DNA from 2 places in the Paenibacillus mobilis genome. Region 2 is predicted to be linked to the other one. Evidence: predicted binding sites of a transcription regulator. Region 2 holds the regulator's gene; the other holds the start of a gene.

Region 1 (14,879 bases), on a different contig from region 2:
AAAGATGCCCAGTCTAAAAATGCGGCAAGCCTGCAGAAGCTTACTGCTCTGCTGAAGGATACTTGGAAAATCGACGCGGCTGATATCCAGACGAGCCAATTCTATGTGCAGCCCAATTATACGTACAATGATAAAGACGGGCAAAAAGTAACCGGCTACACGGCTTACCATACGCTTCGGGTGAAATACCGGGATTTGGATAAAATCGGGCAGCTGCTGGACGCAGCCTCCAATGCCGGAGCCAACCGGATCGATAACGTCACGTTTACGGTAGACAATCCGGATCAATACCAGGAGCAGGTCATTACGAAGGCCATGGCGGATGCCGGCGTTAAAGCGGGCATTATCGCAAAAGCGGCCGGACGCGGCCTTGGCGTTGTGGTCAATGTCGTTCAGAACGACGGCGGATATACGCCGATAGTCAAAAAAGGCGAGTCGTTCATCGCGAGTCCTTCCGCCGCCGACAGCGCAGCCAGCACCTCCATTGAAACCGGCGAACTGACCGTAAATACAACCCTGACGGTTCAATATGCAATGAAATAAGGTCACGTTATAAAATACGCAGCGCAAGCAGCCTGTCCCGGGTCGGGGCAGGCTTATTTTTTTCCGCACATGCCGTAGAAAAAAAGCTCCGTCAACTCCGAATTAAACTTCTCGGCATCTCCGGAATTTTTCGAGGCTTCCAGCAGCTGTTTGGAGTTCGAAATGAACATTTGCAGATAGGCGATAAACACGGGGAGACTGACGTTGGAGGATACTTCCCCCCAGCCGGGAGAGGGTGCAGCAGCTGGTCGGCTATCTGCCGGGGGAGATCGCTTTTTTTGAGGGGATGACCGGTAAAGGTTTCCTTGATTTCATGGCGGATATGAAACATCTGAAGGACCACAGCCGCAGGCTGGAGCTGATCGGGCGGTTTCAATTCGATGACTGTACCCCAATCCGCAAAATGTCCAAAGGGATGAAGCAGAAGGTAGGCATCGTTGCGGCTTTTATGCACCGGCCCGAGGTGATCATCCTGGATGAACCTACGTCAGGTCTGGATCCTCTGATGCAGCGTCTCTTTATTGAACTAGTACTGGAAGAGAAGGAGCGGGGCACCACCTTCCTGATGTCTTCCCACAGCTTTCCCGAAATAGAAAAAACGTGCGACCGGGCGGCGATCATCAAAGACGGCAAACTGGTCGGCGTTAAAAATATGCACGAGCTGCGGACGATGCAGCGGAAGCGGATCGATATTACGTTTGCGGATACGGCTTCGGCCGCACGTTTCTCGGCATCCGGCCTGGATATTCAAAGCGCCAAAGACGGCAGGGTTACGGTGGCGGTGCAAGGCGGCGATTACCCGGCTGTCCTTAAGGAGCTGGCGAAGTATCCGGTTTTGAATCTGGAGATGGCGGCGCAGAATCTGGAGGATATTTTTATGGATTATTATGATGCGGGCAAGGAGGCGGCGAAATGAACGGCGTGTTGTATAAAAGAATGATGGGCATCAAGCTCAAAGGACTGCTGCAGTATGCCGTCGGCGCTGCTTTTTATATGCTGCTCATGCTCGGCGTTTATCCCAGCATAGCGGGCAATAATTCCGCGGTTGATGAAGTGATCCGCTCCCTGCCGGAGGGCGTTTCACGCGCGTTTGGCCTCGGCAGCGGCTTTGGCAGCGTGGATGCCTTTATATTCGTGGAGTTCTACGGGCTGATCATGCTGGTGCTGCTTGGCGTTTTTACCGTCCAGCTGGCGGGCACGCTGATGAGCCGCCTTATCGATCAGGGATCAATGGCCTACCTGTTATCGGCGCCTACAACGCGGGGGAAAATCGCGTGGGCGCAGGCTATGGTGCTCGTCACCGGCCTGCTGCTGGTGGTGGTAGGCGTCACGACGTTAGCCGGGTTTGCGGGCTATGCCTGGCTGATCGGCGGCAAATACGCTTTTGACGGGACGGCTTTTGTCTGGATGAACGTGCAGGCCTTCCTGCTGTTTTTTGCGCTGGGCGGCCTGTCCTTTCTGATCTCTAGTTTAAGCAACGAAGAGAAAAGGGCGAAAGGCCTCTCCGGAACGGTTGTCTTTTTGTTCTATACCTTTGATCTGTTAGCCAAGCTGACCGAAAGTCTGGACTGGATGAAATGGCTGACCCCGTTTTCCCTGTACCGTCCGAGCGACATTGTCGCCGGAGAAGGACATTTGCTGCTGTCCGGAGTGGTGCTTCTCGCCTTTGGCGTCCTTTGTTATGCGGCTGCTGTCATGAGCTTTAAAAGGAGGGATCTGCCGCTTTAACCGCTGTGCCGGGTTAGGGCCGTACGTCCTGGCCGTTTGCCTGTGTGGACAGATTCCCCGTTTCCTCTTTTAGCGCTCCTTCATATGTTAGATAGAGAGCATAGCTGAAAGGTGCTGAGAGGAGCATATGAGTTATCAATATACGGCAATCGGAGATTCGCTGACGACCGGGTTCGGGGCGCTGCCCGGAAACGGCTTTGTTCCCGTTTATCGGCGGATGGCGGAAGTCAGGCTGAGGGAGTTTGTCGCTTACACCAATCTGGGGGTAAACGGATTGACCAGTGCGGAGCTGGATCAAAGAGTGACCCGGAACTCGTCATTCAGACAGGCGCTTAAAGAGGCCGATATAATTACGATCTCCATAGGAGGCAACGACCTGATCAAGGCCTCCAAAGCCGCACAGGCACAGCCCTCGAACACGTCGCGGATTTTGCGCGGGGCCCTGCAGGAGTGCAAACAGAATTTTTCGAGTATCGTAAGCGAAGTTTACCGGTTGAAATCCGGGTATGGAAAAGCTCATATCATCCGTGTGGTAGGCCTTTATAATCCTTATCCGAGGATTGGCGAGGCGACGGACTGGGTTCAGCAGTTTAACCGCTATGCGGCCCAGTACACCAATCAGGTGTACGGATTTGCCAACATTTATCCCGATTTCTCCGGACGTGAAAGAGAGTTGTTGTTTCTGGATCACCTCCATCCGAACGGAAGAGGATACCGCACGATTGCGGAGCATTTGAATGCTTTGGGCTACGGAAGATTGGGATAATAAATAGATATAAAAGAAATAGGTATAGCACTTTAACCTGCATTCGGCTGAATGCGGGTATTTTGTTTCTGTCTGGGAAATGGCAGGATTGTCTCTGGATTGTTACCGGAACTTTAATTTCTTAGAGCGAGGGGAAGCTATAATAGAACGGGTAATAACCTATTAGGGAAAGATGGCAGTCGAATCAGCAAGCGATGAAAGGAATGACCGACATGAATAGGAACGACAATAGGAACAATAAAAAATGGAGCGGCGCCCTGCTGGCTGCTGCCCTGCTGGCGGGGACAAGTGCGGTTGCGGTACAGCCCGTGTCAGCCGCCTCGGTCCCGAACTCCGCCATTGCGGCTCCGGCAGCATCCAAAGAGCAGGCCTCCATCCACCTGATGCTAAACGGTAAACCTCTTACGCAAAAAGCGTTGGCGGGACAGGAGGGGACTTTGATTCCGCTTGCGGCTCTCCGCGATAGTCTGGGCTTCAAGGTGTCCTATGACGCCAAAACAAAAACTTATCAGATTACCCGGGGGAATCTTGCCGTCCAGCTTGCTCCGACTGCCTACGGAACGGTGGGCGTCAGCGTAAACGGGGCCACGCAATTTCCGGATTACGAATGGATCAACAAGCAGGGGCTAAATTATGTGTCCGTGCATTTACTGACGGATAATCTGGGCTACCGGGCGGAATGGAACAACGCGACTAAAACCGTAAATCTCGTGCCTCTCCAGTTGAACGACTTGAAAGTGACGGCGAAAAGCTTGACCCAGTCGGATAAAATAACGGATATTCAAATTCAGTATCCGGTAATCAGCGGCCTCGCGAATGACGAGGTTCAGGAGCAGATCAACAAAATTTTTAAGGACCGGGCGGATGCTTATGTGCAGGATTCCTTGAAACGTTCGAAGGAGCTCGGTCTTGGCCCGCAAGGCGCCAAAAACGAATTCGACATGTATTACGCGGTCACTTATAACCGAAACGGATATCTCAGCTTCCGTCTGTTGAACTATGATTACACCGGCGGTGCACACGGGATGAGTGCTCTGGAAGGTCTCACCTTCCGGCTGAGCGACGGCAAACAAGTTGAACTGGCGGATCTCCTTAAAGCAAATCCCGACTTTGTGAAAGCTATCGATGCCAAGGTGGGGGGCAAACTGAAAACCGCCCCCGGCTACTTCGGCGGCTTTAAGACCGTTGGAGACAAACCGGGTTTCTATCTGAAGGATGATGGCCTCGTAATTTTCTTCCAGCTTTATGAGTATTTGCCTTATGCGGCCGGCTTCCCGGAATATTATCTTCCGTTTTCGGCGCTGCTGCCGAAAGGGGTAAACCCGCTTGCCGCCAACTAAGCCGCGGTTTATCTCAAGTTAGGTGAAATCTGAACAGCCGTACCCGGCGGAGGGATTGCCTCTATCCGGGTACGGCTCTTTGTTTTTTTAATACCTGCTAACTTAATTAATTTTGATCCAGATAGGAAGAGGTATCCTCTTTCTCGGCCGATTGGGACTCTTGCTTAATATAGTCTAACTCGCCTTGGTCCGCGTTGCCTTTATAGGAATAAACTTCTCCGGTATGGCTGTCAACGTCCACGATGTCGGTTTGGCCATTGTCCAGATGGATCAGCACATGGAACATATTGCTGGTATAAGCATACGAGGTTGTTTCTTTAATGGCTGTGCCCCGAAGGCTCAAATTTAGCCGGATAAGCTCTGCAATGGCCTCTTCATCCTCTATGATCCATATCTTTTCCATGACCATTATCGTCTCCATTGTCTAAGTTAGGGGCTAATCCTATTCCTTCAATATAGAGGGGACCTATTGCAATAACGTATTCAAGTTGTAAAAAAGGTCGTCCAAATTGTGAAAATGGGCAACGAGAGGGGATTCCCCTTCACCATAAGGTTTTGGCGGAGGGAGGTGAGGGTTCGATCGGGGAGCTGCCGGAAAAAGAAAAAGCGGTAATCCGCTGCCGGTTGCACACCGCAGCGGATTACCGCTTTAAAATGGTTCAGATGATCCCAAGCCGTGAAGGCTTATACGCCTTCCGAATTTACTTTCTCAATCACCTTGTCGATCAGGCCGTATTCCTTGGCTTCCGCCGCAGTCATGAAGTAGTCGCGGTCGGTGTCTTTTTCGATGCGTTCCAAAGGCTGACCTGTGCGATCCGCCAGGATTTTGTTCAGGCTGTCGCGCATTTTCAGGATGCGGCGCGCGCGGATTTCGATATCCGTCGCTTGGCCTTCGGCCCCGCCCAGCGGCTGGTGAATCATTACTTCACTGTTTGGCAGCGCGTAGCGTTTGCCTTTGGCGCCGGCGTTCAGCAGGAACGCGCCCATGGAAGCCGCCATGCCCACGCAGATCGTGGAAACGTCGGATTTGATGAACTGCATCGTATCGTAAATCGCCATGCCTGCCGTAATGGAACCGCCAGGGCTGTTAATGTAAAGGTGAATGTCCTTGCCAGGCTCTTCGGCATCCAGGAACAGCATTTGCGCGATAATGGAGTTGGCCACAACGTCGTTCACTTGGGAGCCAAGGAAAATGATCCGGTCTTTGAGCAATCTGGAATAAATGTCGTAAGCACGCTCTCCGCGGTTACTTTGTTCGACGACCATAGGAATATAACTCACGATAAAAACCCTCCTAGAATTAAAGTTGTAAGTATTAGGCTTAATGCCCGGGATACACAGGCAGCAGCGTTTAACAGTATGGGCCCGTTTGGCCCGGCGATTACAGGATTGACCAAAACAGTCCCCTTTAAACCGCCTTCCATATCCAGCAACACTGTTAATAACCACATCATAAACAATTTCAAACAGAAAGTCAAAGAAAGTCAAACTAACGGATTAAAAAAAGCCCGATTCCTCGGACTTCTGGTTAAACATATATAGGATGTTTCATCAATTAAGGTTTCAGACCCGGCTGTTTAAAAGCCGTTAAAGCTGAAATGGCGCGCCCGCGAGGAATCGAACCTCGATCTCAGGCTCCGGAGGCCTACGTCATATCCATTGGACCACGGGCGCATATTTGTTTAAGAGACCTCAATAAAGTCAACAGAATTTATTATAGTCGCTCCCAAATTAAAAAGCAAGCCCAAACGGCTATATTTATTACAATTGCAGAGGTCTGCGGAGTCTTACGAATAGAGGATGGAAAACTTGCTCATTCTACGGACGATGCACTTGCAACAAGAGGAGAAATTGGTTAGAATATCAGTGGGACTTAAAAAGTTAACCCGGGACATTTTAAGACCAGAGGAATGGAGAGAGATAGTCGAAGCCGCAGGAGTGAAGACATTGCGAGATTTGTTGGAGATCCAAAAGCAGCTTCTGCCTGATCTCATGGACGTTCTCAAGAAGAGATATCTGATCCTGAACCAGATCATGCTCGAGGAAGTCATCGGAAGACGCACGCTTGCGCTCTCCCTGAATATGACGGAACGCGTATTGCGCGCGGAAACAGATCTCCTTAAGGCCCAAGGGCTTATCGAAATCGAGAATGTGGGCATGAGAGTCAGTGCGGCGGGCCTCCAGCTGCTGGAACAGATGAAGCCGTTCGCGAAAGAACTGCTGGGACTGTCCGAAATGGAGAAGAAGATCCGCGACACTTACGGTTTGCGGAAGGTGGTCGTGGTGCCAGGAGACTGCGAAGCGGCCGAAACCGCCAAACGTGAGCTGGGACGTGCAGGAGCTAGAGCTTTACTTGAAGTCATCGGGGACAATGACGTGGTCGCCGTAACCGGCGGATCGACGTTGGCCGTTATGGCCGAGCAGCTTACGCCTCCGGCATCGCCTATTAAAGGAAGCTGGTTTGTACCGGCCCGCGGAGGTCTTGGCGAAAGCCTGGAAATCCAGGCCAACACGATAGCTTCCGGCATGGCAAAACGGGTAGGCGCCGAATACCGGCTGCTGCATGTACCTGATCTGCTTGGCCGTGAAGCCTATGATTCCCTTGTCCATGACCCTAACATTCAAGAGATTGTGGACTTGATCCGCAAGGCGCGGATCGTGGTGCACGGCATCGGAGACGCTATGGAAATGGCGCGCAGGCGCAAGCTGGATCGTGAGATGGTGCAAGAACTCGCAAGAGACGGAGCCATTGCCGAATCCTTTGGCTACTACTTTAACGAGCAGGGTTCCGTAGTTCATAAGATGTTGACTTTGGGTTTAAGGCTCGAGGACATCAAGTCTACGGAGACGATCATCGGTATTGCGGGCGGGCGCAGCAAAGCGCAGGCCATTCACGCCGTGCTGAAATTCGGGCAGGAGGACATCCTGATCACGGACGAAGCGGCGGCCGAAGAGATCATTAAATCTCTGTAGCATGCAGACACGGTATGAACCAACGTTGTTTTACTCAGGTCATCAGGCCTGACTAAATATAAAAAAATATTTTTCTTTGGGAGGATCTATCAATGAGTGTAAAAGTAGGCATTAACGGTTTTGGACGTATTGGTCGCTTGGCATTCCGTCGTATTCAAGAAGTAGAAGGTATCGAAGTGGTAGCAATCAACGACTTGACTGACGCTAAAATGCTGGCACACCTTCTTAAATATGATACAACTCAAGGCAAATTCAACGGTGAAGTTGAAGTTCATGAAGGTTTCTTCAAAGTAAACGGCAAAGAAGTTAAAGTTCTCGCTAACCGCAACCCTGAAGAACTTCCTTGGGGCGACCTAGGCGTTGACATCGTTCTGGAGTGCACAGGCTTCTTCACAACTAAAGAAAAAGCCGAGCTTCACCTGAAAGGCGGAGCTAAGAAAGTTGTAATCTCCGCTCCGGCTACAGGCGACATGAAAACCATCGTTTACAACGTAAACCATGACACGCTGGATGGAACTGAAACCGTTATTTCCGGTGCATCTTGCACAACGAACTGCCTGGCTCCTATGGCTAAAACTTTGAACGATTCCTTCGGTATCGTAGAAGGTTTGATGACTACAATCCATGCTTACACTGGCGACCAAAACACTTTGGACGCTCCGCATGCGAAAGGTGACTTCCGCCGCGCTCGTGCCGCTGCTGAAAACATCATCCCTAACACAACTGGTGCTGCTAAAGCAATCGGCCTGGTTATCCCGGAACTGCAAGGCAAATTGGACGGCGCTGCACAACGCGTTCCAGTTGCTACAGGTTCCCTGACTGAGCTGGTTACTGTACTGAACAAAAAAGTAACTGTGGACGAAGTTAACGCAGCAATGAAAGCCGCTACTGATCCACAAACTTTCGGTTACACAGAAGACGAAATCGTATCCTCCGACATCAAAGGTATGACTTTCGGTTCCCTGTTCGACGCTACTCAAACTAAAGTATTGACTGTTGGCGACCAACAATTGGTGAAAACAGTAGCTTGGTACGACAACGAAATGTCCTACACTGCGCAGCTCGTTCGTACTTTGGAACACTTCGCAAAACTGGCTAAATAAGAGCCTTGCTTGAAACCAAAGAGCGGAAACAGCCAGTGTTTCCGCTCTTTATACATGATGAGTGTTTTTCCTTGAATTGCAGATAATCAAATTTAAGGGTGCGGAGGAACGAACCATGAATAAAAAAAGTGTTCGCGATGTAGAAGTAACAGGCAAACGCGTATTTGTACGCGTCGATTTTAACGTGCCGCTCGAAGACGGCAAAATTACGGATGATACCCGGATCCGCGAAACGCTGCCTACGATCAAATATTTGATCGAAAACGGTGCGAAAGTGATCCTGGCGAGCCACCTGGGCCGTCCTAAAGGTGAAGTTAACGAATCCATGCGTTTGACTGCTCCTGCTGAACGTTTGGCTGAGCTGCTTGGCAAACCGGTTGCCAAAGCGGATGAAGCTGTAGGCGAAGCCGTGAAAGCCAAAATCGCCGAACTGAACAATGGCGACGTGCTTGTGCTTGAGAACGTGCGCTTCTATCCGGGCGAAGAGAAAAACGATCCGGAGCTTGCCAAACAATTCGCCGAGCTTGCCGATCTGTTCGTCAATGATGCTTTTGGCGCCGCTCACCGCGCGCATGCTTCCACGGAAGGTATCGCGCATTATCTGCCGGCTGTATCCGGTCTTCTGATGGAAAAAGAATTGTCCGTTCTGGGCAAAGCCTTGTCCAATCCGGAACGTCCTTTCACTGCGATCATCGGCGGCTCCAAAGTTAAAGATAAAATTGACGTGATCGATAACCTGCTGAACCTTGCAGACAACGTACTTATTGGCGGCGGCTTGTCCTACACCTTCTTCAAGGCTCAAGGCCATGAAATCGGTTTGTCCCTGTGCGACGACTCCAAACTGGACGTAGCTTTGGGCTTCATCGAAAAAGCCAAGAAACTCGGCAAAAACTTTCTGCTTCCTGTCGATTGCGTGATCGCTGACGACTTCAAAGCGGATGCCAACAAAGATATCGTAGACATCGACAGCATTCCTCAAGGCTGGGAAGGTGTGGATATCGGTCCTAAAACACGTGCGATTTATGCGGACGTCATCAAGAACTCCAAACTCGTCGTTTGGAACGGACCTATGGGCGTATTTGAAATTGAACCTTTCTCTAACGGAACACGTGAAGTGGCTGAAGCTTGCGCAACTACAGAAGGCTACACCATCATCGGCGGCGGTGACTCCGCAGCGGCAGCAGAGAAATTCCATCTGGCTGACAAAATGGATCACATTTCCACTGGCGGCGGCGCTTCCCTCGAATTCATGGAAGGCAAGGCTTTGCCAGGCGTAGTGGCTTTGAACGATAAATAAGACGGCTTGAACCGGTGCTTAGTGGCACCACGGATTTAAGAAAGAAACATTGGAGGTTTAACGGCATGAGAACACCAATTATTGCAGGGAACTGGAAAATGTTCAAAACGGTTTCCGAAGCAAAAACGTTCTTCGAAGAAGTTAAAGGCAAAGCGGAAGTAGCTGGCGTAGAAAGCGTCATCTGCGCTCCGTTTACCAACCTCCCGGCATTGGTGGAAGCGGCTAAAGGCACTTCCATCAAGATCGGTGCCCAAAACCTTCACTTCGAAGACGAAGGCGCGTTTACCGGCGAAATCAGCGGCAAAATGCTGCAGGAGCTCGGTGTCGATTATGTCATCATCGGGCACTCCGAACGCCGTGCTTATTTCGGCGAAACCGACGAAATCGTGAATAAAAAAGTGCACGCGGCATTCAAATACGGCATTACGCCAATCCCTTGCGTAGGCGAGAAGCTGGAAGAGCGCGAAGCCGGCCAAACTAAAGAAGTAGTTAAGGTGCAAACCGAAGCTGCGCTTAAAGGTTTGACTGCCGAGCAGGCCGCTCAGGTCGTAATCGCTTATGAGCCTATCTGGGCGATCGGCACAGGCAAATCCTCCACTGCTCAGGATGCAAACGAAGTTATCGCTTATATCCGCAGCCTGGTGGATGGTCTTTACGGCTCCGAAACGGCGAGCAAAGTTCGCATTCAATACGGCGGCAGCGTGAAACCTGAAAATGTTAAGGAATACATGAGCGAAAGCGACATCGACGGTGCGCTCGTAGGCGGCGCAAGCCTGCAGCCTGCTTCCTACATCGCTCTGGTTGAGGGGGCCAAGTAAGATGGCTGGAAACACTGTACCAAGACCTGTAGCCCTGATCATCATGGACGGTTTCGGTCTTCGCAACACGGTGGAAGGCAACGCGGTTGCCCAAGCCAAGAAACCGAACTATGACCGTTATCTGAAAGAATATCCGAATACCACGTTGACCGCTTGCGGTGAAGCGGTAGGTTTGCCGGAAGGCCAAATGGGCAACTCTGAAGTGGGTCACTTGAACATCGGCGCAGGCCGTATCGTTTATCAGGATTTGACCCGGATTTCGAAATCCATTCGCGAAGGCGAGTTTTTTGACAATCAAACCTTGGTTGAAGCGGTTCGAGCGGCCAAGAAAAACGGCAAAAAGCTGCATTTGTACGGCCTTTTGTCCGACGGCGGCGTGCATGCGCACATCGACCATTTGTTTGCGATGCTGGAGCTGGCCAAGAAAGAAGATATGCAGGAAGTGTATATCCATGCTTTCCTTGACGGCCGCGACGTAGCTCCTGACAGCGGTGAAGGTTACCTGAGCCAGCTGATCAAGAAGATCGAAGAGATCGGTATCGGCAAAATTGCGACGCTTTCCGGCCGTTACTACTCGATGGACCGCGACAAACGCTGGGACCGCGTAGAGAAGTCCTACCGTGCGATCGTTTACGGCGAAGGTCCTCACTACGTGGATCCTCTCCAAGCTGTTAAAGATTCTTACAGCAACGGCGTGTTTGACGAATTCATGGTGCCGACTGTAATTGTGGACGGTCAAGGAGAGCCGGTCGGTTCCGTTGAATCCGGCGATTCCGTCGTGTTCCTGAACTTCCGTCCGGACCGTGCGATTCAGCTGTCCCAAGTGTTCACGAACCTCGACTTCCGCGGCTTTGATCGTGGACCAAAATTCCCTGAAGGTTTGCATTTCGTATGCTTGACCTTGTTCAGCGAAACGGTTGGGGGATACGTAGCCTACGAGCCTAAAAACCTGGATAACACACTGGGCGAAGTGCTTGTGCAGCACAACAAGAAACAGCTTCGCATTGCGGAGACTGAAAAATACCCTCACGTAACGTTCTTCTTCAGCGGCGGACGCGATGTGGAGCTTCCGGGCGAAACCCGTATCCTCATCAACTCGCCGAAGGTCGCCACTTACGACCTGCAGCCTGAAATGAGCGCTTACGAAGTAGCGGCCGCAGCCGTGAAAGAGATCGAAGAAGAGAACTTCGATACGATCATCCTGAACTTCGCCAACCCGGACATGGTTGGGCACTCCGGCATGCTGGAGCCAACGATCAAAGCGGTTGAAGTAACGGACGAATGCGTAGGTAAAGTCGTGGATGCCGTTGTTTCCAAAGGCGGCGTAGCGATCATCATCGCCGACCACGGCAACGCGGACATGGTATTCGACGAAAATGGCCGTCCTTTCACGGCTCATACGACAAACCCTGTTCCGTTTATCGTGACTTCCCATGATGTCGTTCTGCGCGAGCATGGCATTTTGGCTGACGTTGCGCCAACGATCCTGGATCTGATGCAGCTGCCTTTGCCTGCCGAAATGACAGGACAATCCATGATCGCCAGCCGCAAATAAGCCTGCTTGCTTGCGAAAGCGAACATAAAGCGTTAGACTTCTGCTCAGAGAAGTTTTACCAGAAAGCCGATTAGGCTTTAGTACAGCTTTAGTACACAACACAAACCAACTTTGAAAAAATGATTTCGAAAAGGAGAATACTCAAAATGACTATTATTTCTGACGTATACGCACGCGAAGTCCTCGACTCCCGCGGCAACCCGACTGTTGAAGTTGAAGTTTACCTGGAATCCGGCGCTATCGGCCGCGCTATCGTACCATCCGGTGCTTCCACAGGCGCTCACGAAGCCGTTGAGCTTCGCGACGACGACAAATCCCGTTACCTGGGCAAAGGCGTTCTGAAAGCCGTAGCTAACGTTAACGACATCATCGCTCCCGAAGTGATCGGCATGGACGCTCTGGACCAACTGGGCATCGACAAAATGATGATCGCTTTGGACGGAACGCCTAACAAAGGCAAACTCGGTGCTAACGCCATCCTGGCGGTTTCCATGGCTGTAGCCCGCGCTGCAGCAGACGCTTTGGACCTGCCTTTGTATGTTTACCTCGGCGGATTCAACGCTAAGCAATTGCCAGTTCCTATGATGAACATCGTTAACGGCGGCGCACATGCCGACAACAACGTTGACGTGCAAGAATTTATGGTACTCCCTGTAGGCGCTCCAAGCTTCAAAGAAGCGCTTCGTATGGGCGCTGAAATCTTCCACAACCTGAAATCCGTATTGAAAGGCAAAGGCCTGAACACGGCAGTTGGTGACGAAGGCGGTTTTGCTCCTAACTTTACTTCCAACGAAGATGCTTTGACTTCGATCATCGAAGCGATCGAGAAAGCCGGCTACACACCAGGCAAAGACGTATTCCTGGGTATGGACGTTGCGTCCACGGAGTTCTTCAAAGACGGTAAATATCACCTGGAAGGCGAAGGCAAATCCTTCACTTCCGCTGAGTTCGTTGACCTGCTCGCTTCTTGGGTAGACAAATATCCAATCATCACCATCGAAGACGGCTGCTCCGAAGACGACTGGGAAGGCTGGAAGCTGCTGACTGAGAAATTGGGTAACAAAATCCAATTGGTTGGTGACGACCTATTCGTAACGAACACAGAACGTCTGGCTAAAGGCATCGAAGACGGCATCGGCAACTCCATCTTGATCAAAGTAAACCAAATCGGTACTTTGACAGAAACCTTCGACGCTATTGAAATGGCTAAACGCGCTGGTTATACAGCTGTTATCTCCCACCGTTCCGGTGAGTCCGAAGACAGCACAATCGCCGACATCGCGGTTGCAACAAACGCTGGCCAAATCAAAACAGGTGCTCCTTCCCGTACGGACCGTATCGCAAAATACAACCAATTGCTTCGCATCGAAGACCAATTGGGCGAACTTGCTCAATACAACGGCTTGAACTCCTTCTACAACCTGAAAAAATAAGGTTTGAAAGAATGAAAGCTTAACGGGTATAAATCTAGCATGGAATCCTCCGGTGTGTTTCGATATGCCGGGGGATTTTTCTATCTGCATACATTCCGGGTCCTGCTGTTTTTACTCAAATATGGCAAATTTGCGTCTGTTCGTATACAATGACTGCAGAGAGACCATACGTCCATACCATGATGATTAAGGAGGCAACGGCATGAGACACTTGTTTCAACTGAACGCCGTTTGGAACGGCGGCCGCAACAGCGAAGGAACCATCGAGACCGGCAACTTGAAAACGGTAATCTCCATTCCGGAGCCGATGGGCGGACCGGGGACGGGAACGAACCCGGACGAAATGCTGCTCGGAGCTGCGGCGACGTGTTATTTGATCACTTTGGCCGCGGCACTGGAACGGTCGGGAATCGAGACGGAGAGCTTAACGCTGAACTCGGAAGGGACGGTGGACGTCACCAACAATATTTTCACCTATGAAAGTATTGTGCATCGTCCGCATATTGTGCTTAAGGCCGGTTCCGGTGAACGGGAAGTAGAACGGGCCAGACTGATCGCCGGTAAATCGGAGGGAGCCTGCATGATTTCCCGCGCTTTAGCAGGGAACGTGGCGCTCGCAACCGAGCCGGACATCGAAGTGGCTGCCGCCAAGGCGGCCCAGTAGGACGGTTTGAAAAATACGTAAAAGGCTGCAGGACTCCTGCAGCCTTTTTTTGCGGGTAAAAAAGAGCGCCGCAAAGGATGCGGCGCTCCAGATCATACACGGCTATGAATCTGCCGTTGGGATATTGCCTTTGAAGTAAGTAGGCGAACCGAATTCGAATTAAGCTTTTTGCAGTCCAAAAGCTTCCGCCACAAGCTGGTAGGAACGCAGACGCGCCTGCAGATCGAAAATCGGGGACACGAGCAGCAGCTCCTCTGTCTGATACTCTTCGGCCAGCTTTTCGAGTTTGGCTTTTACCTGCTCCGGCGTGCCGATCACTCGCTTCTCCCGGGCCGCTTCCAGGCGTGCCAGGTCGTAAGGGGTGTAAGGATAGCTTTTGGCCGTTTCGACCGAAGGCAGATACGAAAGCTCCATGCCGGTCTCAAGCGCGTAGAAGTAGAGGCTGACGCTGGAGGACAGGTCCAGCGCCTCTTCTTCGGTGTCGGCGCAAATGACCATCACGGCGGCGAGGGCCCGGGGTCCTTCTTCCATCAGGGACGGGATAAACCGTTCCCGGTACATGTGGACCGATTCCGAGCCGCCGGCGGTGCCGAAGAACTGCGCGAAGGCATACGACGCGCCGACTTCGGCAGCCAGTCCAGCGGTGCCGCCGCTGGACC
Region 2 (14,879 bases):
ACCTGATCCCTCCCCCTGTCAATACCCTGCAGCCTTTTCCGCTGCCTGCATCTTCCAACTTTCGGTAAAGCATGAAATGCATGATGCCATCGGTTCAAGAGAACCCTGGTGCTCTGTGGTTTGTGGTTGAGCCGATCCCTATAAAAAAGGTTCAGGAACCCGGAACTTTCTTTCGATCGCGACTCTTCCCGATCCAAAATGAAAAAACGCCCCTGCAGCATCATGCTGCAGAGGCGCTTTATAAACGCGGTCCCACTCTGCTTATCTGATCCCCCCTCGTCTTTTGCATGCAAGCAAAAGGCGGACAGACAAGAGCCAGATCCTCTCCGGTGTCCTTAACGGGGACAAAACGGCGCACTCTACAGCGGCGAGCGGACATCTCTCAGTCCCCGCGCATTCAAGCGGCAGCTCCAAGGTGCATTTCGGCCGAACGCTCACCGGACGACTCTCAGCCGCGCAGCTCGTTTCATGCTGCCGGTCATCCTCTCTGTAAGGCGCGTTGCCAGGCTTACTTCTCCTGTTCATCGCTGGTTTATATAGGTTTCATATGCCTTCATCTTACTCAAAAGCCGCACATCTGACAAGAAGCGAGCGGAATTAACCTTTAATTTGGGCTTTTAAACGGTCGAGCACCGTATCTTTGCCCAGGAGATAAATCGTTTGGTTAAGATCGCGGCCGTGCATTTGCCCGGTCAAAGCAACGCGGATCGGCATAAACAGCTGTTTTCCTTTAAAGCCGGTTTCCTTCTGCACTTCCTTGATTAAAGCCGCGATATGCGGAGCGCTGAACTCTTCGGTCGCAGCCAGCTTATCCAGCAAGGCCTTAAGCACCGTAGGCACCTGCTCTTCCGCCAGAATCGCCGCGGCTTCGGTATCCAGCTCCAGATGTGTGCGGAAAAACAATTCGGACAACCCGACGATGTCGGAAGCCGCCGTCATCTGCTCCTGATACAGCGCCACCAGGGCTTCCGCCCACTGCCGCTGCTCAGCCGAAAGCTCCTGCGGCAGACGGCCCGCCTGCTGAAGATGCGGGATCGCGAGGTCGGCAATACGTTTCGGGTCGGAATTTTTAATGTAATGGTTGTTCAAATGCGCCAGCTTGTTCGTGTCAAACACGGCCGGACTGCGTGACAGGCGTTTGGCATCGAAGATCGAAATCAGCTGTTCGCGCGTGAAAAACTCCTCTTCCCCTTCCGGCGACCAGCCAAGCAGGGAAATAAAGTTGAACAGCGCTTCCGGCAGATACCCAAGTTTATCATACTGCTCGATGAACTGGATGATCGATTCGTCGCGTTTGCTCAGCTTTTTGTGGTTTTCGCCCACAATAAGCGTCATATGCGCAAATACCGGCGGCTCCCAGCCGAACGCGTCATAAATCATCAGCTGGCGGGGCGTATTGGATACGTGGTCTTCCCCGCGCAGCACGTGCGAGATTTTCATCAGATGATCGTCCAGCACCACCGCAAAATTATAAGTCGGGATTCCATCTTTCTTCACAATGACGAAGTCGCCGGAAATATCCGACTCTACGCTTATCGTGCCTTTAACAAGGTCGTCCCAGGAAAAAGTCCGTCCTTGCGGCACGCTGAACCGAACGCTCGGCACACGGCCTTCCGCTTCAAAAGCAGCACGCTGCTCATCCGTCAAATGGCGGCATCTGCCGGAATAGCGGGGCGTTTCGCCTCTGGCCTGCTGGGCTTCGCGTTCCGCCTCCAGCTCTTCTTCCGTACAATAACATTTGTACGCCAGACCGCGGTCCAGCAGATCCTGCCAGTACTCTTTATAAATTTCCAGACGTTCAGTCTGACGATAAGGACCATATTCGCCGCCCACGTCCACGCTTTCGTCCCAGTCCAAGCCAAGCCATTTCAAATATTTCAGCTGACTTTCTTCCCCGCCGGCCACGTTCCGCTTCACGTCCGTATCCTCGATCCGGATAATGAATTTTCCGCCCTGGCTGCGGGCGAACAAGTAGTTAAACAAAGCGGTTCTCGAATTGCCGATATGTAAATGCCCCGTCGGACTCGGTGCATAACGGACACGTACTTCGCTCATTGGTAAGTCCCCTCCACGATTTCTATTCCTTCGGTAAAAAGTAATTACCCGGCATCAGCGTATTCACGCCTGAAATCCCGGGTTCATTCCACGATCATAGCATAATTTAATCCGCACAGACAATAGATTAGGCCGTCAGACAAACGATGCACTGCGCAGCAATGCCTTCCCCGCGGCCGGCAAATCCGAGCTGCTCCGTCGTAGTAGCCTTGACGTTCACATTGGCCGGTTCCGCCTTCAAGGCGCCGGCGATGATTTCCACCATTTGAGGAATATACGGAGCCATTTTCGGCTTTTGGGCAATAATCGTGGCATCAAGGTTGCCGAGCTTCAGGCCCCGTTTCTCCACCATCGCCCACACCTGCTCCAGCAGCTTCAGGCTGTCCGCATCCTTGAAAGCCGCATCCGTATCTGGAAAATGACGGCCGATATCTCCTTCGCCAATGGCGCCAAGTATGGCGTCGCTGATCGCGTGCAGAAGCACATCCGCGTCGGAATGGCCGAGCAGCCCTTTTTCATAAGGAATGGTTACTCCCCCAATAATACACGGCCTGCCTTCCACCAGCTGATGGACGTCAAATCCCTGTCCCACTTTAATCATTTCTTGTCCTCTCCCTGCCGTCCCCGCACGGACCGGATAAACGCCGCATAATCCAGATCCTCCGGGGTTGTAATTTTAATATTGGTATAATCGCCTTGCACAATTTTAACCCGGGTTCCCATCCGTTCAACCAGCATCGAATCGTCGGTGCCGATAAAGCCGTTCCTCCGGGCGTCCTCATGCGCCTCCATCAGCTCTAAACGCCGAAAAGCCTGTGGGGTCTGAATGGCCCACAAGCTCCGCCTGTCCGGTGTAGCACTCACAAAACCGTCCGCACCCACGACCTTCACCGTATCCTTAACGGGAACGGCCAGCACCGAGGCTCCGCTTTCCCAGGCCCCTTCGCAGCACGAACGAATAAGAGCGCCGGACACAAACGGACGGACTCCGTCGTGAACAAGCACCCACTCGGCAGCCAACTGCTGCAGCCCTTTATATACCGAATCCTGGCGTTCCGCACCGCCTGAAATGACCGTGGTCACTTTCTGGAGTCCGTAACTGGCCACCCAACTGCGGCAGCGTTCCACATCCTGTTCCCCTGTCACAAGTACAATCTCTGAAATAAGGGGCTCCTGCTCGAAAACTTCAAGCGTATGTACAATAATCGGTTTGCCGTCCAGCAGCAGGTACTGCTTGCTTTCGGTTGTTCCCATCCTTGTGCCGCGGCCCGCCGCCACAATCACGGCGCCGACCTGCCGCCTCATTCCCGGTTCCGTCAAACGTATCTCCTGCCCTGCTTAATATGATGTGCGGAATCCGGTGCCGTTCCAATGCGGCATTAACCGCCGCAATCCGGCTCCGGCTTTATATCCGCCGATTTCCTTCATCCATCATACCTTGTTATTGGGCTTTTTCCAACAGTTTCGGTTTCGCAAAAATCATCCGTCCCGCCGAGGTCTGCAGCACGCTCGTCACCAGAACCTCGGTGATGCTGCCGATAAAATCGCGTCCTCCCTCGACGACGATCATAGTCCCGTCATCCAGATAAGCTACGCCTTGCCCGTATTCTTTCCCGTCTTTGATCACCTGGACCATAATCTCTTCGCCCGGCAGCACAACCGGTTTAACCGCATTAGCCAGGTCATTGATATTCAGCACGGACACGCCCTGCAGCTCGCACACTTTGTTCAGGTTGAAGTCGTTGGTGACGACTTTGCCGTGAAGAAGTTTGGCAAGCTTGACCAGCTTGCTGTCCACTTCGGAAATCTCTTCGAAATCCCCCTCATAAATCAACACCTGCACATCCAGCTCTTTCTGGATCTTGTTCAGGATATCCAGCCCTCTGCGTCCCCGGTTGCGTTTGAGCAAATCCGAAGAATCGGCAATATGCTGAAGTTCTTCCAGTACAAATTGAGGGATCACGATCGTACCTTCAATAAAACCGGTTTTGCAAATATCCGCGATCCGCCCGTCGATTATGACGCTGGTATCCAGGATTTTGTGTTCATGGGCCCACTTCTCTTCCGCTTGCACGGCATTCCATTTGCCGGACTTCCAGAAGGAGCCGAGCTCTTCTTTTTTCTCCAGCCCGATACGCAAACCCGCATAACCAAGCAGACAGGCGCTGGCCAGCCTTACCCAATCGCTCATGTCTCCAAGCCATGTCGTTGCCGGGTACAGCAGCAGTGAAATAAGCAGTCCCGCCATCAGCCCGGCCGCGCCGGCCGCAAGCTGATCCATAGGTTGTCTGGACAAAGAAGTGATGCCGGAAAGCACACGGTCTGAAATCATTTTTGCAAAGATAGAGAAGATCAAAAGAAAGAGGCAAGCACCTACGGCAGCAAAAATAAGATGAACGCTCAACTCATTCATAGAGACCAATACATTTTGGAATGACTGCGGCAAATAGGGATACAAGGCTTCATTCGTATAGCCAGCCCAGGCCCCGCAAAGGCCTGCTAATATTTGAAAGGCTCTCTTTATCATGGAGTCCTTTCACCTCCTTTTGTTACCCAGTATGAACCAAATACTGGTATTTCAATCCCCGCGGGGAAAATTTTTTATGCCGGACTGCTGCCGAATTCCAGCCTTGTTAGCTTCAATTTGCTTCAGAACAGGGATTTTCAGTTAGGCGAAGCTTTTCTTTTTTGGTTGAAAATGGTTTTGGGCCTAGACTATAATAAATGCAACTTAACTTGATAAAGGTGGATGGAAAAATGAGCGCATTAACCTTACAGTCTTTTCAAGAACAAGTCTCTGAATTGCTGCTCCGTCACCGCAGTCTGCTGGATGTTCTCTCCAAAAACGGTCAGAGCAGCGCTTCTGTCAATCGAGCTGTCGTCAAAGCGGTAACGGAATGCGGCTGCATTGAACTCCATGCGACCAAACAAATTCTCGAACCGGAAATGAGCCTTGAGCAGGCGAAGGAAGTCGCGGGCAAACATGTCCACGGACAATTGTGCGACGCTTGCCGGGAAGCCATCAGCGCCGAATTGGGCCGAAATTTGTTCTACATGTCCGCACTGTGCAATTTGCTTGATATCAATATGGATGAAGTCGTCGAAAACGAATCCAAAAAATGCAGTACGCTTGGTTTGTTTAACTTGTCTTGAGCCTGGTTTAGTCTATATAAGCAAATGCAAAAAAGCCGCCCGGCGAGCCGGACGGCTTTTCTTGCTGAATCAGGTTTATATTATGAGTTCTTCGAACGATATACTTCTTCGGAGGAATGATTTTTCCGTTTAAACAGGCGTTCAATGTTTTGTTTGAAGCCATACAGGGCATAAAGGACCAGCGGGACAAAAATAAGCTTCGACAATTCCTCCGGAAACTTGACCGCAATAACGATCGCCGCCATAACAATCCATGGAGCAATCCAAACGGCCTTGCGGGGTAACCCGATTTTCTTGAAATTAGGATAACGAACCGTGCTGACCATCAAATAAGACAACAGCAGCATGGCGATAATAAAATAAAGAGCGCTGATTTCTTTGTGGAACAAAGACAGCGTTGCAAGCACGCTTCCCGCAGCCGGAATCGGCAGACCTACGAAATACCCCGGAATGCCGGGCTTTACGTTGAAACGGGCCAATCGGAGAGCGCCGCACATCGGGAAGATCGCGGTGACAATCCAGGCAAGTGCAGTCGGTACGCTGTGGAAGGAGATACTGTACATAATCATGGCCGGCGCAATGCCAAAAGAAATGACGTCTGACAATGAATCAAGCTCCTTGCCGAATTCGCTTTGGCATCCCAGCGCTCGTGCAGCACGCCCATCGAGTCCGTCCAGCAGCATCGCCACAATGACCATGATGGCCGCCAAACTGTACTTCCCGCTTTGCGTCAACATGATGGCGATCATTCCGAGAAACAAGTTACCGAGCGTAAACATGTTCGGAATTGATTTTGTTATCATTTCTTCACCTCTAATTTATTGTTCCCCAACCTTCCTGAGATTCAGCATGAAACCTTCCGGAGGTTACTTGGGAATACCAGCAGCCGCTGGTAATTCCTCTTGCAGGATCGACATAAGATGATACCTTCCAAAAGCCGCATCCATGTATTCTAATCCAATCAGATTTGTCTGTCAATAAATACCTGCTCTTGCAATCGTTTTAAACCGTCTTTGATCGCTCTGGCCCGGGATTCGCCAATACCGTCCACTTCGTCCAGTTCTCCGATGGAAGCCATCATAACTCCCGGCAGCTGATCAAAACGCTCCACCAAATTATGAATGATCACATTCGGCAGGCGCGGGATTTTGTTCAAAATCCGGTAACCCCTTGGAGCAATGATCTCTTCGGAGGTCGCTGCGGAAGAGGGATAACCCAGCAGGCGCGTAATATGGTGAACGTCGAGAAGCTCATCATCGCTTGAGCGTTTAAGTCCCATAATGATATCACGAATCGCTTCGTCGTCGTCTTCTTTGGCATAATCTTTATAAAGCAGCCAGGCTTCTTCCTCCATATTGCTGACCAGCTCTTCCATCTGCATGCTGATCAGTCTTCCTTCAGTGCCGAGCTCGTTGATAAAACGTTTGATTTCGAGCTTGACTCGGATAACCATTTCGACCCTTTGAATGACGTTAATGACCTCCGGCAGCGTAACCAGTTCTTCAAACTCCGAAGCCGAAAGGTTCGTCAAAGCCTGATTCAGCACGGATCTGTATTTCTCCAGCGTCTGGATCGCCTGATTGGCTTTCGTCAGGATTACGCCGATTTCCTTCAGCGAATACCGCAGCCCGCCTTGATACAAGGTAATGATATTCCGCCGCTGGGAAATCGAGACCACCAGCTTGCCGGTCTGTTTGGCCACCCGCTCGGCGGTACGGTGCCGGATCCCGGTTTCTGAAGAGGAAATCGACGAATCCGGAATCAGCTGCGTGTTGGCATACAAAATCCGTTTCAAATCTTCGCTGAGAATAATCGCCCCGTCCATTTTGGCCAGCTCATACAAATAGTTCGGCGAGAAATCGCAGTTGATGAAAAATCCGCCCTCCACTACCTCCATCACTTCAGGGCTGTAGCCGACGACAAGCAGGCCGCCTGTTTTGGCGCGGAGCACGTTTTCAAGCCCGTCGCGAAAAGCGGTTCCCGGCGCAACCAGCCTAAGCAGGTCATTCATTTTCTCCAGTTGATTCGGTTCTTTCATTCCCTCTTGCCCCCTAATTTAACGCGGCCGACAGCGCCTCAGCTACGGTATTTACGCCAATGACCTTTATTTCTTTGGGGCTGTTCCACCCCTTTAAACTTTTCTCCGGTAAAATAACCCGCTTAAAGCCGAGCTTTGCCGCTTCCCGCACCCGCTGCTCTGCCCGGGACACCGCCCGAACCTCGCCCGTCAAGCCGATTTCACCGAAGATCACGTCTTCCGGCTTCGTCGGCACATCCCTGAAGCTTGAAGCGATGCTCACCGCAATCGCCAGATCGACGGCCGGCTCGTCGAGCCGTACTCCGCCTGCCACATTCAAGTAAGCGTCCTGGTTTTGCAGGAACATGCCCATCCGTTTCTCCAGCACCGCGATGATCAGGTTCATCCGATGAAGGTCTACGCCGGTTCCCATTCTTCTCGGAGCCGGAAAATGTGTGGCTGCGATCAGCGCCTGTAATTCCACCAACATAGGCCTTGTTCCTTCCATACTGGCAACAACTGTCGAGCCCGCCGCTCCCGCCGATCTTTCCGACAGAAACAGCTCGGAAGGATTCGACACCTCCGCCAAACCGGATTCGTTCATTTCGAAGATCCCGATCTCATTCGTACTGCCGAAGCGGTTTTTCACCGCCCGAAGCAGCCGGTACGTATGGTGTCGTTCCCCTTCGAAATAAAGGACGCAGTCCACCATATGCTCCAGCATCCGCGGGCCTGCGATGGCTCCTTCTTTCGTAACGTGTCCGACCAGCACGGTGGCAATGCCCTGCCCTTTGGCTATCCGCATAAAACGGCCCGTGCATTCCCGGACCTGGGATACGCTGCCCGGTGCGCTCGTAATTTCCGACAAATAAACCGTTTGAATCGAATCTATCACCAAAAAGTCAGGTTTTACGCTGTCAATCGCTTCCTCGATCCGTTCCACGCTGCTTTCGCACAGTACGTACAGCTCCGGAGATAAAGCCCCCAGTCTTTCTGCGCGCATTTTGGTTTGGCGAACGGATTCTTCGCCTGAAATATACAACACTCTAAGGCCTGACTTGGCCAGCTCATGCGACGTTTGCAGCAACAGGGTCGATTTCCCGATGCCCGGATCCCCGCCGACCAAAATCAGCGAACCCGGCACCAGACCTCCGCCCAGCACCCGGTTCAACTCGCCGATGCCGGTTTGCACCCGCTGCTCCGTACCACTATCTATGCTTATGATGGGAAGCGGCTTTTCTTTACTTTGGAAAATGCCGGACGACATGCCTTGCGTTTTGACCACGGTGTCCAGTTCCTCCACCATGGAGTTCCATGCGCCGCAGCCCGGACATTTTCCGTACCATTTCGGGGTTTCGTAGCCGCATTCCGTACAGAAAAATTTTGTTTTAGTTTTAGCCATTGACCTCTCCCTATACAATAGTCACCATTAAAAAGTTTACCACTTCTCAAGACGGAACAAAAGTTCCTCCCGCGCTATTTTCCTAACCTTTTCATCGGCAAAAATCCAAAATTATTTAGCAGTCGAAAGGCATCCCGGCAAAACGAAAAAAAGGCCGCTCTGACACCCGGTGTCAGAGCGGCCTTTGGGTTATTTTATTCTGTGCCCCGTTAGAATTCCAAAGGAAGCTTACGCTTCCGATGAAATTTTTCCTGCCGGATTTACCGTCAGTTCGCCGTTCTCTTCATCGATGATGAGGGAATCGCCTTTCTTCACGTTACCCGTCAGCAGCTCTTCGGACAAACGGTCCTCGATATGCTTCTGGATGGCGCGGCGGAGCGGACGTGCGCCGTAGGCCGGATCAAATCCGGCTTTGGCCAGGAACGCTTTCGCCTTGTCGGTGAGCAGGAAATCGACGTCGTATTCACGGAGCCGTTTGCGCAGCTCTTCGGACATGAGCGTAACGATTTCGGCAATGTGGGCTTCCTGCAGGGAATGGAAGACGATAATTTCGTCGATCCGGTTCAGGAACTCCGGACGGAAGCTTTTCTTAAGCTCATCCATCACTTTGCCTTTCATGTTGTCATAGTCCGCACCTGCGTCAACCGCAGCGGTAAAGCCCATAGTCGTGTTCCGTTTGATCGCTTCGGCGCCGACGTTGGACGTCAGGATGATCAGCGTGTTGCGGAAGTCAACCACACGGCCTTTGGAGTCTGTCAGACGTCCATCTTCAAGCACTTGAAGCAGGATGTTGAACACTTCAGGGTGTGCTTTTTCGATTTCATCAAGCAGAACTACGGAGTAAGGTTTGCGGCGTACTTTTTCCGTCAGCTGGCCGCCTTCTTCATAACCCACATATCCCGGAGGCGCTCCGACGAGACGGGAAGTCGAATGTTTCTCCATGTATTCGGACATGTCGATCCGGATGACCGCATTTTCATCGCCGAACATCGCTTCCGCAAGCGCGCGTGCAAGCTCGGTTTTACCTACGCCGGTTGGCCCAAGGAAAATAAACGAACCCATCGGACGTTTTGGATCCTTCAGACCCGCACGGGCGCGGCGGATGGCGCGGCTGACAGCCTTAACGGCTTCTTCCTGGCCGATGACGCGTTCATGCAGGATCTGCTCCATATTCAAGAGGCGTTCGGTTTCTTCCTCTTTCAGTTTGTTTACCGGAATACCGGTCCAGCTGGCTACAACCTGAGCGATATCTTCAGGCGTTACCTCTGAATCGGTACGGCCTTGTTTTTCTTTCCATTGGTTTTTGGTCGTCTCCAGCTCTTCGCGGATCTTCTGCTCCGTATCGCGGAGAGCCGCCGCTTTCTCGAATTCCTGGGATTGAACCGCAGCGTCTTTCTCCTTGCGGATGTCCTCCAGGCGGCTTTCAAGCTGTTTCAGGTTTGGCGGAGCCGTATAAGAGTTCAATCTGACTTTGGAACCTGCTTCGTCGATCAAATCGATCGCTTTGTCCGGCAGGAACCGGTCAGAGATGTAACGGTCGGACAGCTTAACGGCCTGTTCAATCGCTTCATCGGTAATTTTCACGCGGTGATGCGCTTCATAGCGGTCCCGCAGACCCATCAGAATTTGAATGGCTTCTTCCGGAGACGGCTGGTCAACCGTGATCGGTTGGAACCGGCGTTCCAGCGCCGCATCTTTTTCAATATATTTTCTGTATTCATCCAGCGTTGTGGCGCCAATGCACTGCAGCTCGCCGCGGGCCAAAGCCGGCTTCAGAATGTTGGAGGCGTCGATCGCACCCTCCGCGCCGCCTGCACCGATTAGCGTATGCAGCTCATCAATGAAGAGGATGATATTGCCCGCTTGGCGGATTTCATCCATGATCTTTTTGAGGCGGTCTTCAAATTCGCCGCGGTATTTGGTTCCGGCTACGACAGAACCCATATCCAGCGTCATAACGCGTTTATCGCGCAGCGTTTCCGGAATTTCGTTATCCACGATCCGTTGAGCGAGACCTTCGGCGATGGCTGTTTTACCAACCCCCGGTTCACCGATCAGCACCGGATTGTTTTTGGTCCTGCGGCTGAGCACCTGAATCACGCGTTCAATTTCTTTCGCACGTCCGATGACCGGATCCAGATTGCCTTCTTTAGCAAAAGCGGTAAGATCGCGGGCCAAGCTGTCCAGCGTTGGCGTATTGACGTTCGCCGGCTGGCCATGGTGGCTGGATACCGCTTCGCTGCTGCCCAGCAGCTGCAGCACTTGCTGGCGGGCTTTGTTCAGGCTAATGCCCAGGTTGTTCAGCACGCGGGCCGCTACGCCTTCTCCTTCACGAATCAGTCCCAGCAAAATGTGCTCTGTGCCTACATAAGTATGACCGAGCTTCCGAGCTTCATCCATCGAGAGCTCGATGACCTTCTTAGCGCGTGGTGTATATGCAATATTGGTCGGCTGTTCCTGGCCGCGTCCAATCAAAGTTTCTACTTCATCCTGAATCTTCTCAAGTCCAAGGCCGAGTCCGACAAGCGCTTTAGCGGCGATGCCTTCTCCTTCACGAATCAGCCCCAGCAAAATATGTTCTGTACCGATATTGTTATGGCCGAGCCTTACCGCTTCTTCCTGAGCCAAGGCCAGCACTTTTTGCGCACGTTCCGTAAATCGTCCAAACATCATTCTCCTGCACCTCCATGATTGGTGAATTTACCTTTTCTTACTTTAGGTATTTCTTCAGATGTATCTTTAGGTTTCTCTAAGGTGTCACTTTAAACCTTTACCCAGTTTCTCACGGATCAGTCTGGCACGAAATGTATCCATTTCGCCAGGTTCCATGCTGCCTTCGTAGTTATTGTACAAAAAGCCTGGCTGGGTAAGCACCATCAGTTCATTCAGGCACTGAGGGGTAATGCCTTCAATCAGCCCAAGATCAATGCCGAGCCGCACATCCGACAACCGCTGGGCCGCCTCCTTCGAGTCGATCATCGCCGCATAGGACAAAATGCCGAAGGAACGCATCACCCGGTCGGTTACCCGGAGCCGCGATTCGTTCAACAATCTTTCGCGGGCCGTTTTCTCATGACCGATGATTTGGAGCACTACGCTGCGGAGATTATCAATAATTTCCGCTTCGCTTTGTCCCAGTGTAATCTGATTTGAGATTTGAAACAAGTTCCCCATCGCTTCGCTGCCTTCGCCATAGATTCCCCGGACCGTCAAACCGATTTGGGATACGGCCGACAAAATGCGGTTAATCTGCTGCGTCAGCACCAGCGCCGGCAAATGCATCATGACCGATGCGCGGAGACCGGTACCCACATTCGTGGGGCAGCTGGTCAGATACCCTCTTTTATCATCAAAAGCAAAATTGACATGGTCTTCAAAAATATCGTCCACAGCCGTCGCTTTCTCCCAGGCTTCCTTAAGTTGAAAACCCGGATACAAACATTGGATGCGGAGATGGTCTTCTTCGTTGACCATGATGCTTAAGCTTTCATCATCACTAATAAATACAGCGCCATTTCGGGATTCATTGGCCAGGTTCGGACTGATCAGGTGTTTCTCAACCAGCATCTTCTTGTTCAGCTCATCAAGCGCAGAAAGCTCAATGGGATGAATTTCGCCGTAAACCTCAAGCCTTGGATCCTCAAGCACTTCCTTCAGCTCATCCTGAACTTCCTCCAAATGCCGGTTCGTAGCCAGCAGAGGAAACGGATGCTGCTGCAGGTTGCGGGCAATCCGCACCCGGCTGCTGATGACGATCTCCGACTCGGCGCCGGTCGTCTTCATCCAGTGGCTAAGCGGCTGCTCGGTAAAACGGATAGCACTCATTGTTTTGACCCCCTATCACTCGCTGATTTGTCTCTCGAGCTCCCGGATTTGGTCCCTGAGCTGGGCAGCCGCCTCAAATTCCTCCTGGTTGATGCTCTCCTGCAAACGGCGTTTCAAATCAGCGATTTGGCGTTTCGTCCGGATTTCTCCGCCAACCCTTACCGGCACTTTGCCGGTGTGGACCGTGCTGCCGTGAACTCTTTTGAAAAGCGGGTCCAAACGGTCATTAAAATATTTATAACAAGAACTGCAGCCGAATCTTCCCAGCTTGCTGAATTGGGAATAAGTCATGCCGCAGACCTCACATCTTAAATTCTCGGGGCTTGTTGCCCGTTTTCCCTGCTCGGCAGTTTCGAAATTAAGCAGCCCGGACAAAAGGTTATGAATCGAAAACCCGCCGGATGTGCCCGGGATTAAATCCCCTTTTTCCCTGGCGCAGGATTCACATAAATGATATTCGCTTTTGTCTCCATTTACAATTTTGCTGAAATGAAGACTGGCCGGTCGCTTCCCGCATTCCTGGCAAAGCATTCGGCATCCCTCCTTAACGAAATGGCTGAACATTGCTGTACAATTCCTGCAGGAGTTTCTTCTTTACTATTCATACTCGTTGACTCCGTTACTTGCTCAAAAGCGAAATCAACATCGCCTTCATGATATTCGCCCTGATCTGATCCCGATACGGAAGCTTCAAGGCTATCACTTCCCTGGAAATGGCCGCTCTCATCAGATTGGCTTCGCGAGGCGTCAGCACCTTCGCTTCCTCCAGCTGATAAATCAATCCTTCCGCCGCCGACTGTCCCATTTCGGAACCGATCGTCTGATGCAGATGGGTATGAAGCGACATAGGTCCCGGAAGCTCTACGCGCCTGATGCGGATATAACCGCCGCCGCCGCGCTTGCTCTCCACAAGGTAACCTTTCTCCAGCGTAAATCTAGTGCTTATTACATAATTAATCTGGGAAGGCACACAGGAGAATTTATCAGCCAAATCATTCCGCTGAATTTCTACAGCTCCGGAAGGACTATCATGCATCATGCTTTTTAGATATTTCTCAATAATATCCGAGATGTTGCGCAATCCCTTCCCCTCCTCAGTATTACAAAAAACCTTAAACTTCTACCTAAACCTTTACTTAGACCCTTACTTACCTTTACTTAAACCTTAGAAAAAGCCTATTATTGACTTTGACTTTCTTTGACTTTATTCATATTATAGCACAATTTTCTTTTTTGCCAAGTGCTTTCGTTTTTATCATTAGTTTGGGCTTACAGGAGATTATTTATTCTTGCTGCACGGGGATTTTGAAGCACTGATCCTCGATAAAATCCTCATTTAAGGACTAAATTAGTCGCCCATTCAAAATCACCGTTGTCACTACAGTCGTCTTTATTATTACCCGATTTCCGTTTTTACGAACAAATTCCCCCATGCTCGACTTATCCCTAAGCCAAAAGAATAAACTTATCGAGATTGAGTCCTTTCCTGTGGATAAATGCTTTCAAAAAGCCAGATTAAGCCTCTCAGCGAATTAATACTTGGAGTTAGCGAAACTAAAAAGGGGATTATGGGGATGAGTTTGTGAATTTGTGGAGAATGTTCTCGACCTTTGTTCGAATTTATACACGGCTATGGATAAAATGTGTATGAAAGGAGATAAAAAGAAAATCCAATAACGGGGGGGGATGAGAATTTGGGGATAACAAGCTGGTATAGACAACAAATCTCTTCATTCTGCGAATTAAATAAGGACCACTGTTAATATTATCAACAGCAGTCTTCGGATTACCTAATCGTCCATCTTGGGGGAACCACCAATCATATCGATTTTCCAAGGGCCGCCAATTTCATCTTCCCTAACATGTATCGCATAAATATTTAAGCCGTTTCTGATATCCGTTTGTTCTGCAGACAACGTACCCCTTCTTTTAAAAGTCATTTCCAGGTAAATGACTTATAATCCGCGCCCCTTCATCCTCTCTGTCGTATCCATCCAACAGTTTGACTGGCTTCATCATAATTTTGTTCGCCACGCAGCCTGAAATAATCCCAGGCCACCTTCCATGGCTGATCGGTAGGCGGCGATGTATAAACTTTGAGGTTGCCATTCACAGACGCTTAACAGTAGCAATAAAGCAAACACGCCAGCAATCAATATCTTCTTCAAAATGAATCCCCCTAGCTTCACATGTATAAGTCTTCTAAAAAGGTCCTTCTCAAAAAGCTAAAGCTAGATTCTTTTATTGTTCAAGATTAGATCTACTCTTCAAAAAGGATAAAAAAAGAAAAAGAGCACTGCCGATAATACGGCAGTGCTCTTTATTTTTGCTTGGCGGCATCCTACTCTCCCAGGACCCTGCGGTCCAAGTACCATCGGCGCTGGAGGGCTTAACGGTCGTGTTCGGGATGGGTACGTGTGGAACCCC

The links. Region 2 encodes CtsR, which represses protease genes until heat stress. Its sites were predicted from a motif close to ATGGTCAATAAAGGTCAAACA; they were not measured.
Region 1: clpP (ATP-dependent Clp endopeptidase proteolytic subunit ClpP) is a predicted target of CtsR. The motif match lies at 5,848-5,868, and genes of this name have one in related genera.

The regions. Positions count from the first base shown of each region.
Region 1 is NZ_JBZCMS010000007.1:32,722-47,600, forward strand. Features, by position in the region: gene AC3ZPD_RS14110 (SIMPL domain-containing protein) at 1-543, shown strand, start outside; gene AC3ZPD_RS14115 (AAA family ATPase) at 779-1,459, shown strand; gene AC3ZPD_RS14120 (ABC transporter permease subunit) at 1,456-2,271, shown strand; gene AC3ZPD_RS14125 (GDSL-type esterase/lipase family protein) at 2,399-3,037, shown strand; gene AC3ZPD_RS14130 (PdaC/SigV domain-containing protein) at 3,250-4,377, shown strand; gene AC3ZPD_RS14135 (hypothetical protein) at 4,484-4,780, opposite strand; gene clpP (ATP-dependent Clp endopeptidase proteolytic subunit ClpP) at 5,062-5,658, opposite strand; tRNA gene AC3ZPD_RS14145 (tRNA-Arg) at 5,977-6,051, opposite strand; gene AC3ZPD_RS14150 (sugar-binding transcriptional regulator) at 6,325-7,350, shown strand; gene gap (type I glyceraldehyde-3-phosphate dehydrogenase) at 7,443-8,453, shown strand; gene AC3ZPD_RS14160 (phosphoglycerate kinase) at 8,569-9,750, shown strand; gene tpiA (triose-phosphate isomerase) at 9,816-10,568, shown strand; gene gpmI (2,3-bisphosphoglycerate-independent phosphoglycerate mutase) at 10,570-12,123, shown strand; gene eno (phosphopyruvate hydratase) at 12,270-13,556, shown strand; gene AC3ZPD_RS14180 (OsmC family protein) at 13,759-14,220, shown strand; gene AC3ZPD_RS14185 (LLM class flavin-dependent oxidoreductase) at 14,380-14,879, opposite strand, start outside.
Region 2 is NZ_JBZCMS010000018.1:25-14,903, reverse strand. Features, by position in the region: gene gltX (glutamate--tRNA ligase) at 598-2,055, opposite strand; gene ispF (2-C-methyl-D-erythritol 2,4-cyclodiphosphate synthase) at 2,183-2,656, opposite strand; gene ispD (2-C-methyl-D-erythritol 4-phosphate cytidylyltransferase) at 2,653-3,360, opposite strand; gene AC3ZPD_RS21745 (PIN/TRAM domain-containing protein) at 3,497-4,582, opposite strand; gene AC3ZPD_RS21740 (nucleoside triphosphate pyrophosphohydrolase family protein) at 4,813-5,208, shown strand; gene pssA (CDP-diacylglycerol--serine O-phosphatidyltransferase) at 5,289-6,011, opposite strand; gene disA (DNA integrity scanning diadenylate cyclase DisA) at 6,170-7,246, opposite strand; gene radA (DNA repair protein RadA) at 7,260-8,627, opposite strand; gene clpC (ATP-dependent protease ATP-binding subunit ClpC) at 8,856-11,300, opposite strand; gene mcsB (protein-arginine kinase McsB) at 11,385-12,452, opposite strand; gene mcsA (protein-arginine kinase activator protein McsA) at 12,468-12,983, opposite strand; gene AC3ZPD_RS21705 (CtsR family transcriptional regulator) at 13,072-13,533, opposite strand; gene AC3ZPD_RS21700 (hypothetical protein) at 14,468-14,620, opposite strand; rRNA gene rrf (5S ribosomal RNA) at 14,781-14,879, opposite strand, start outside.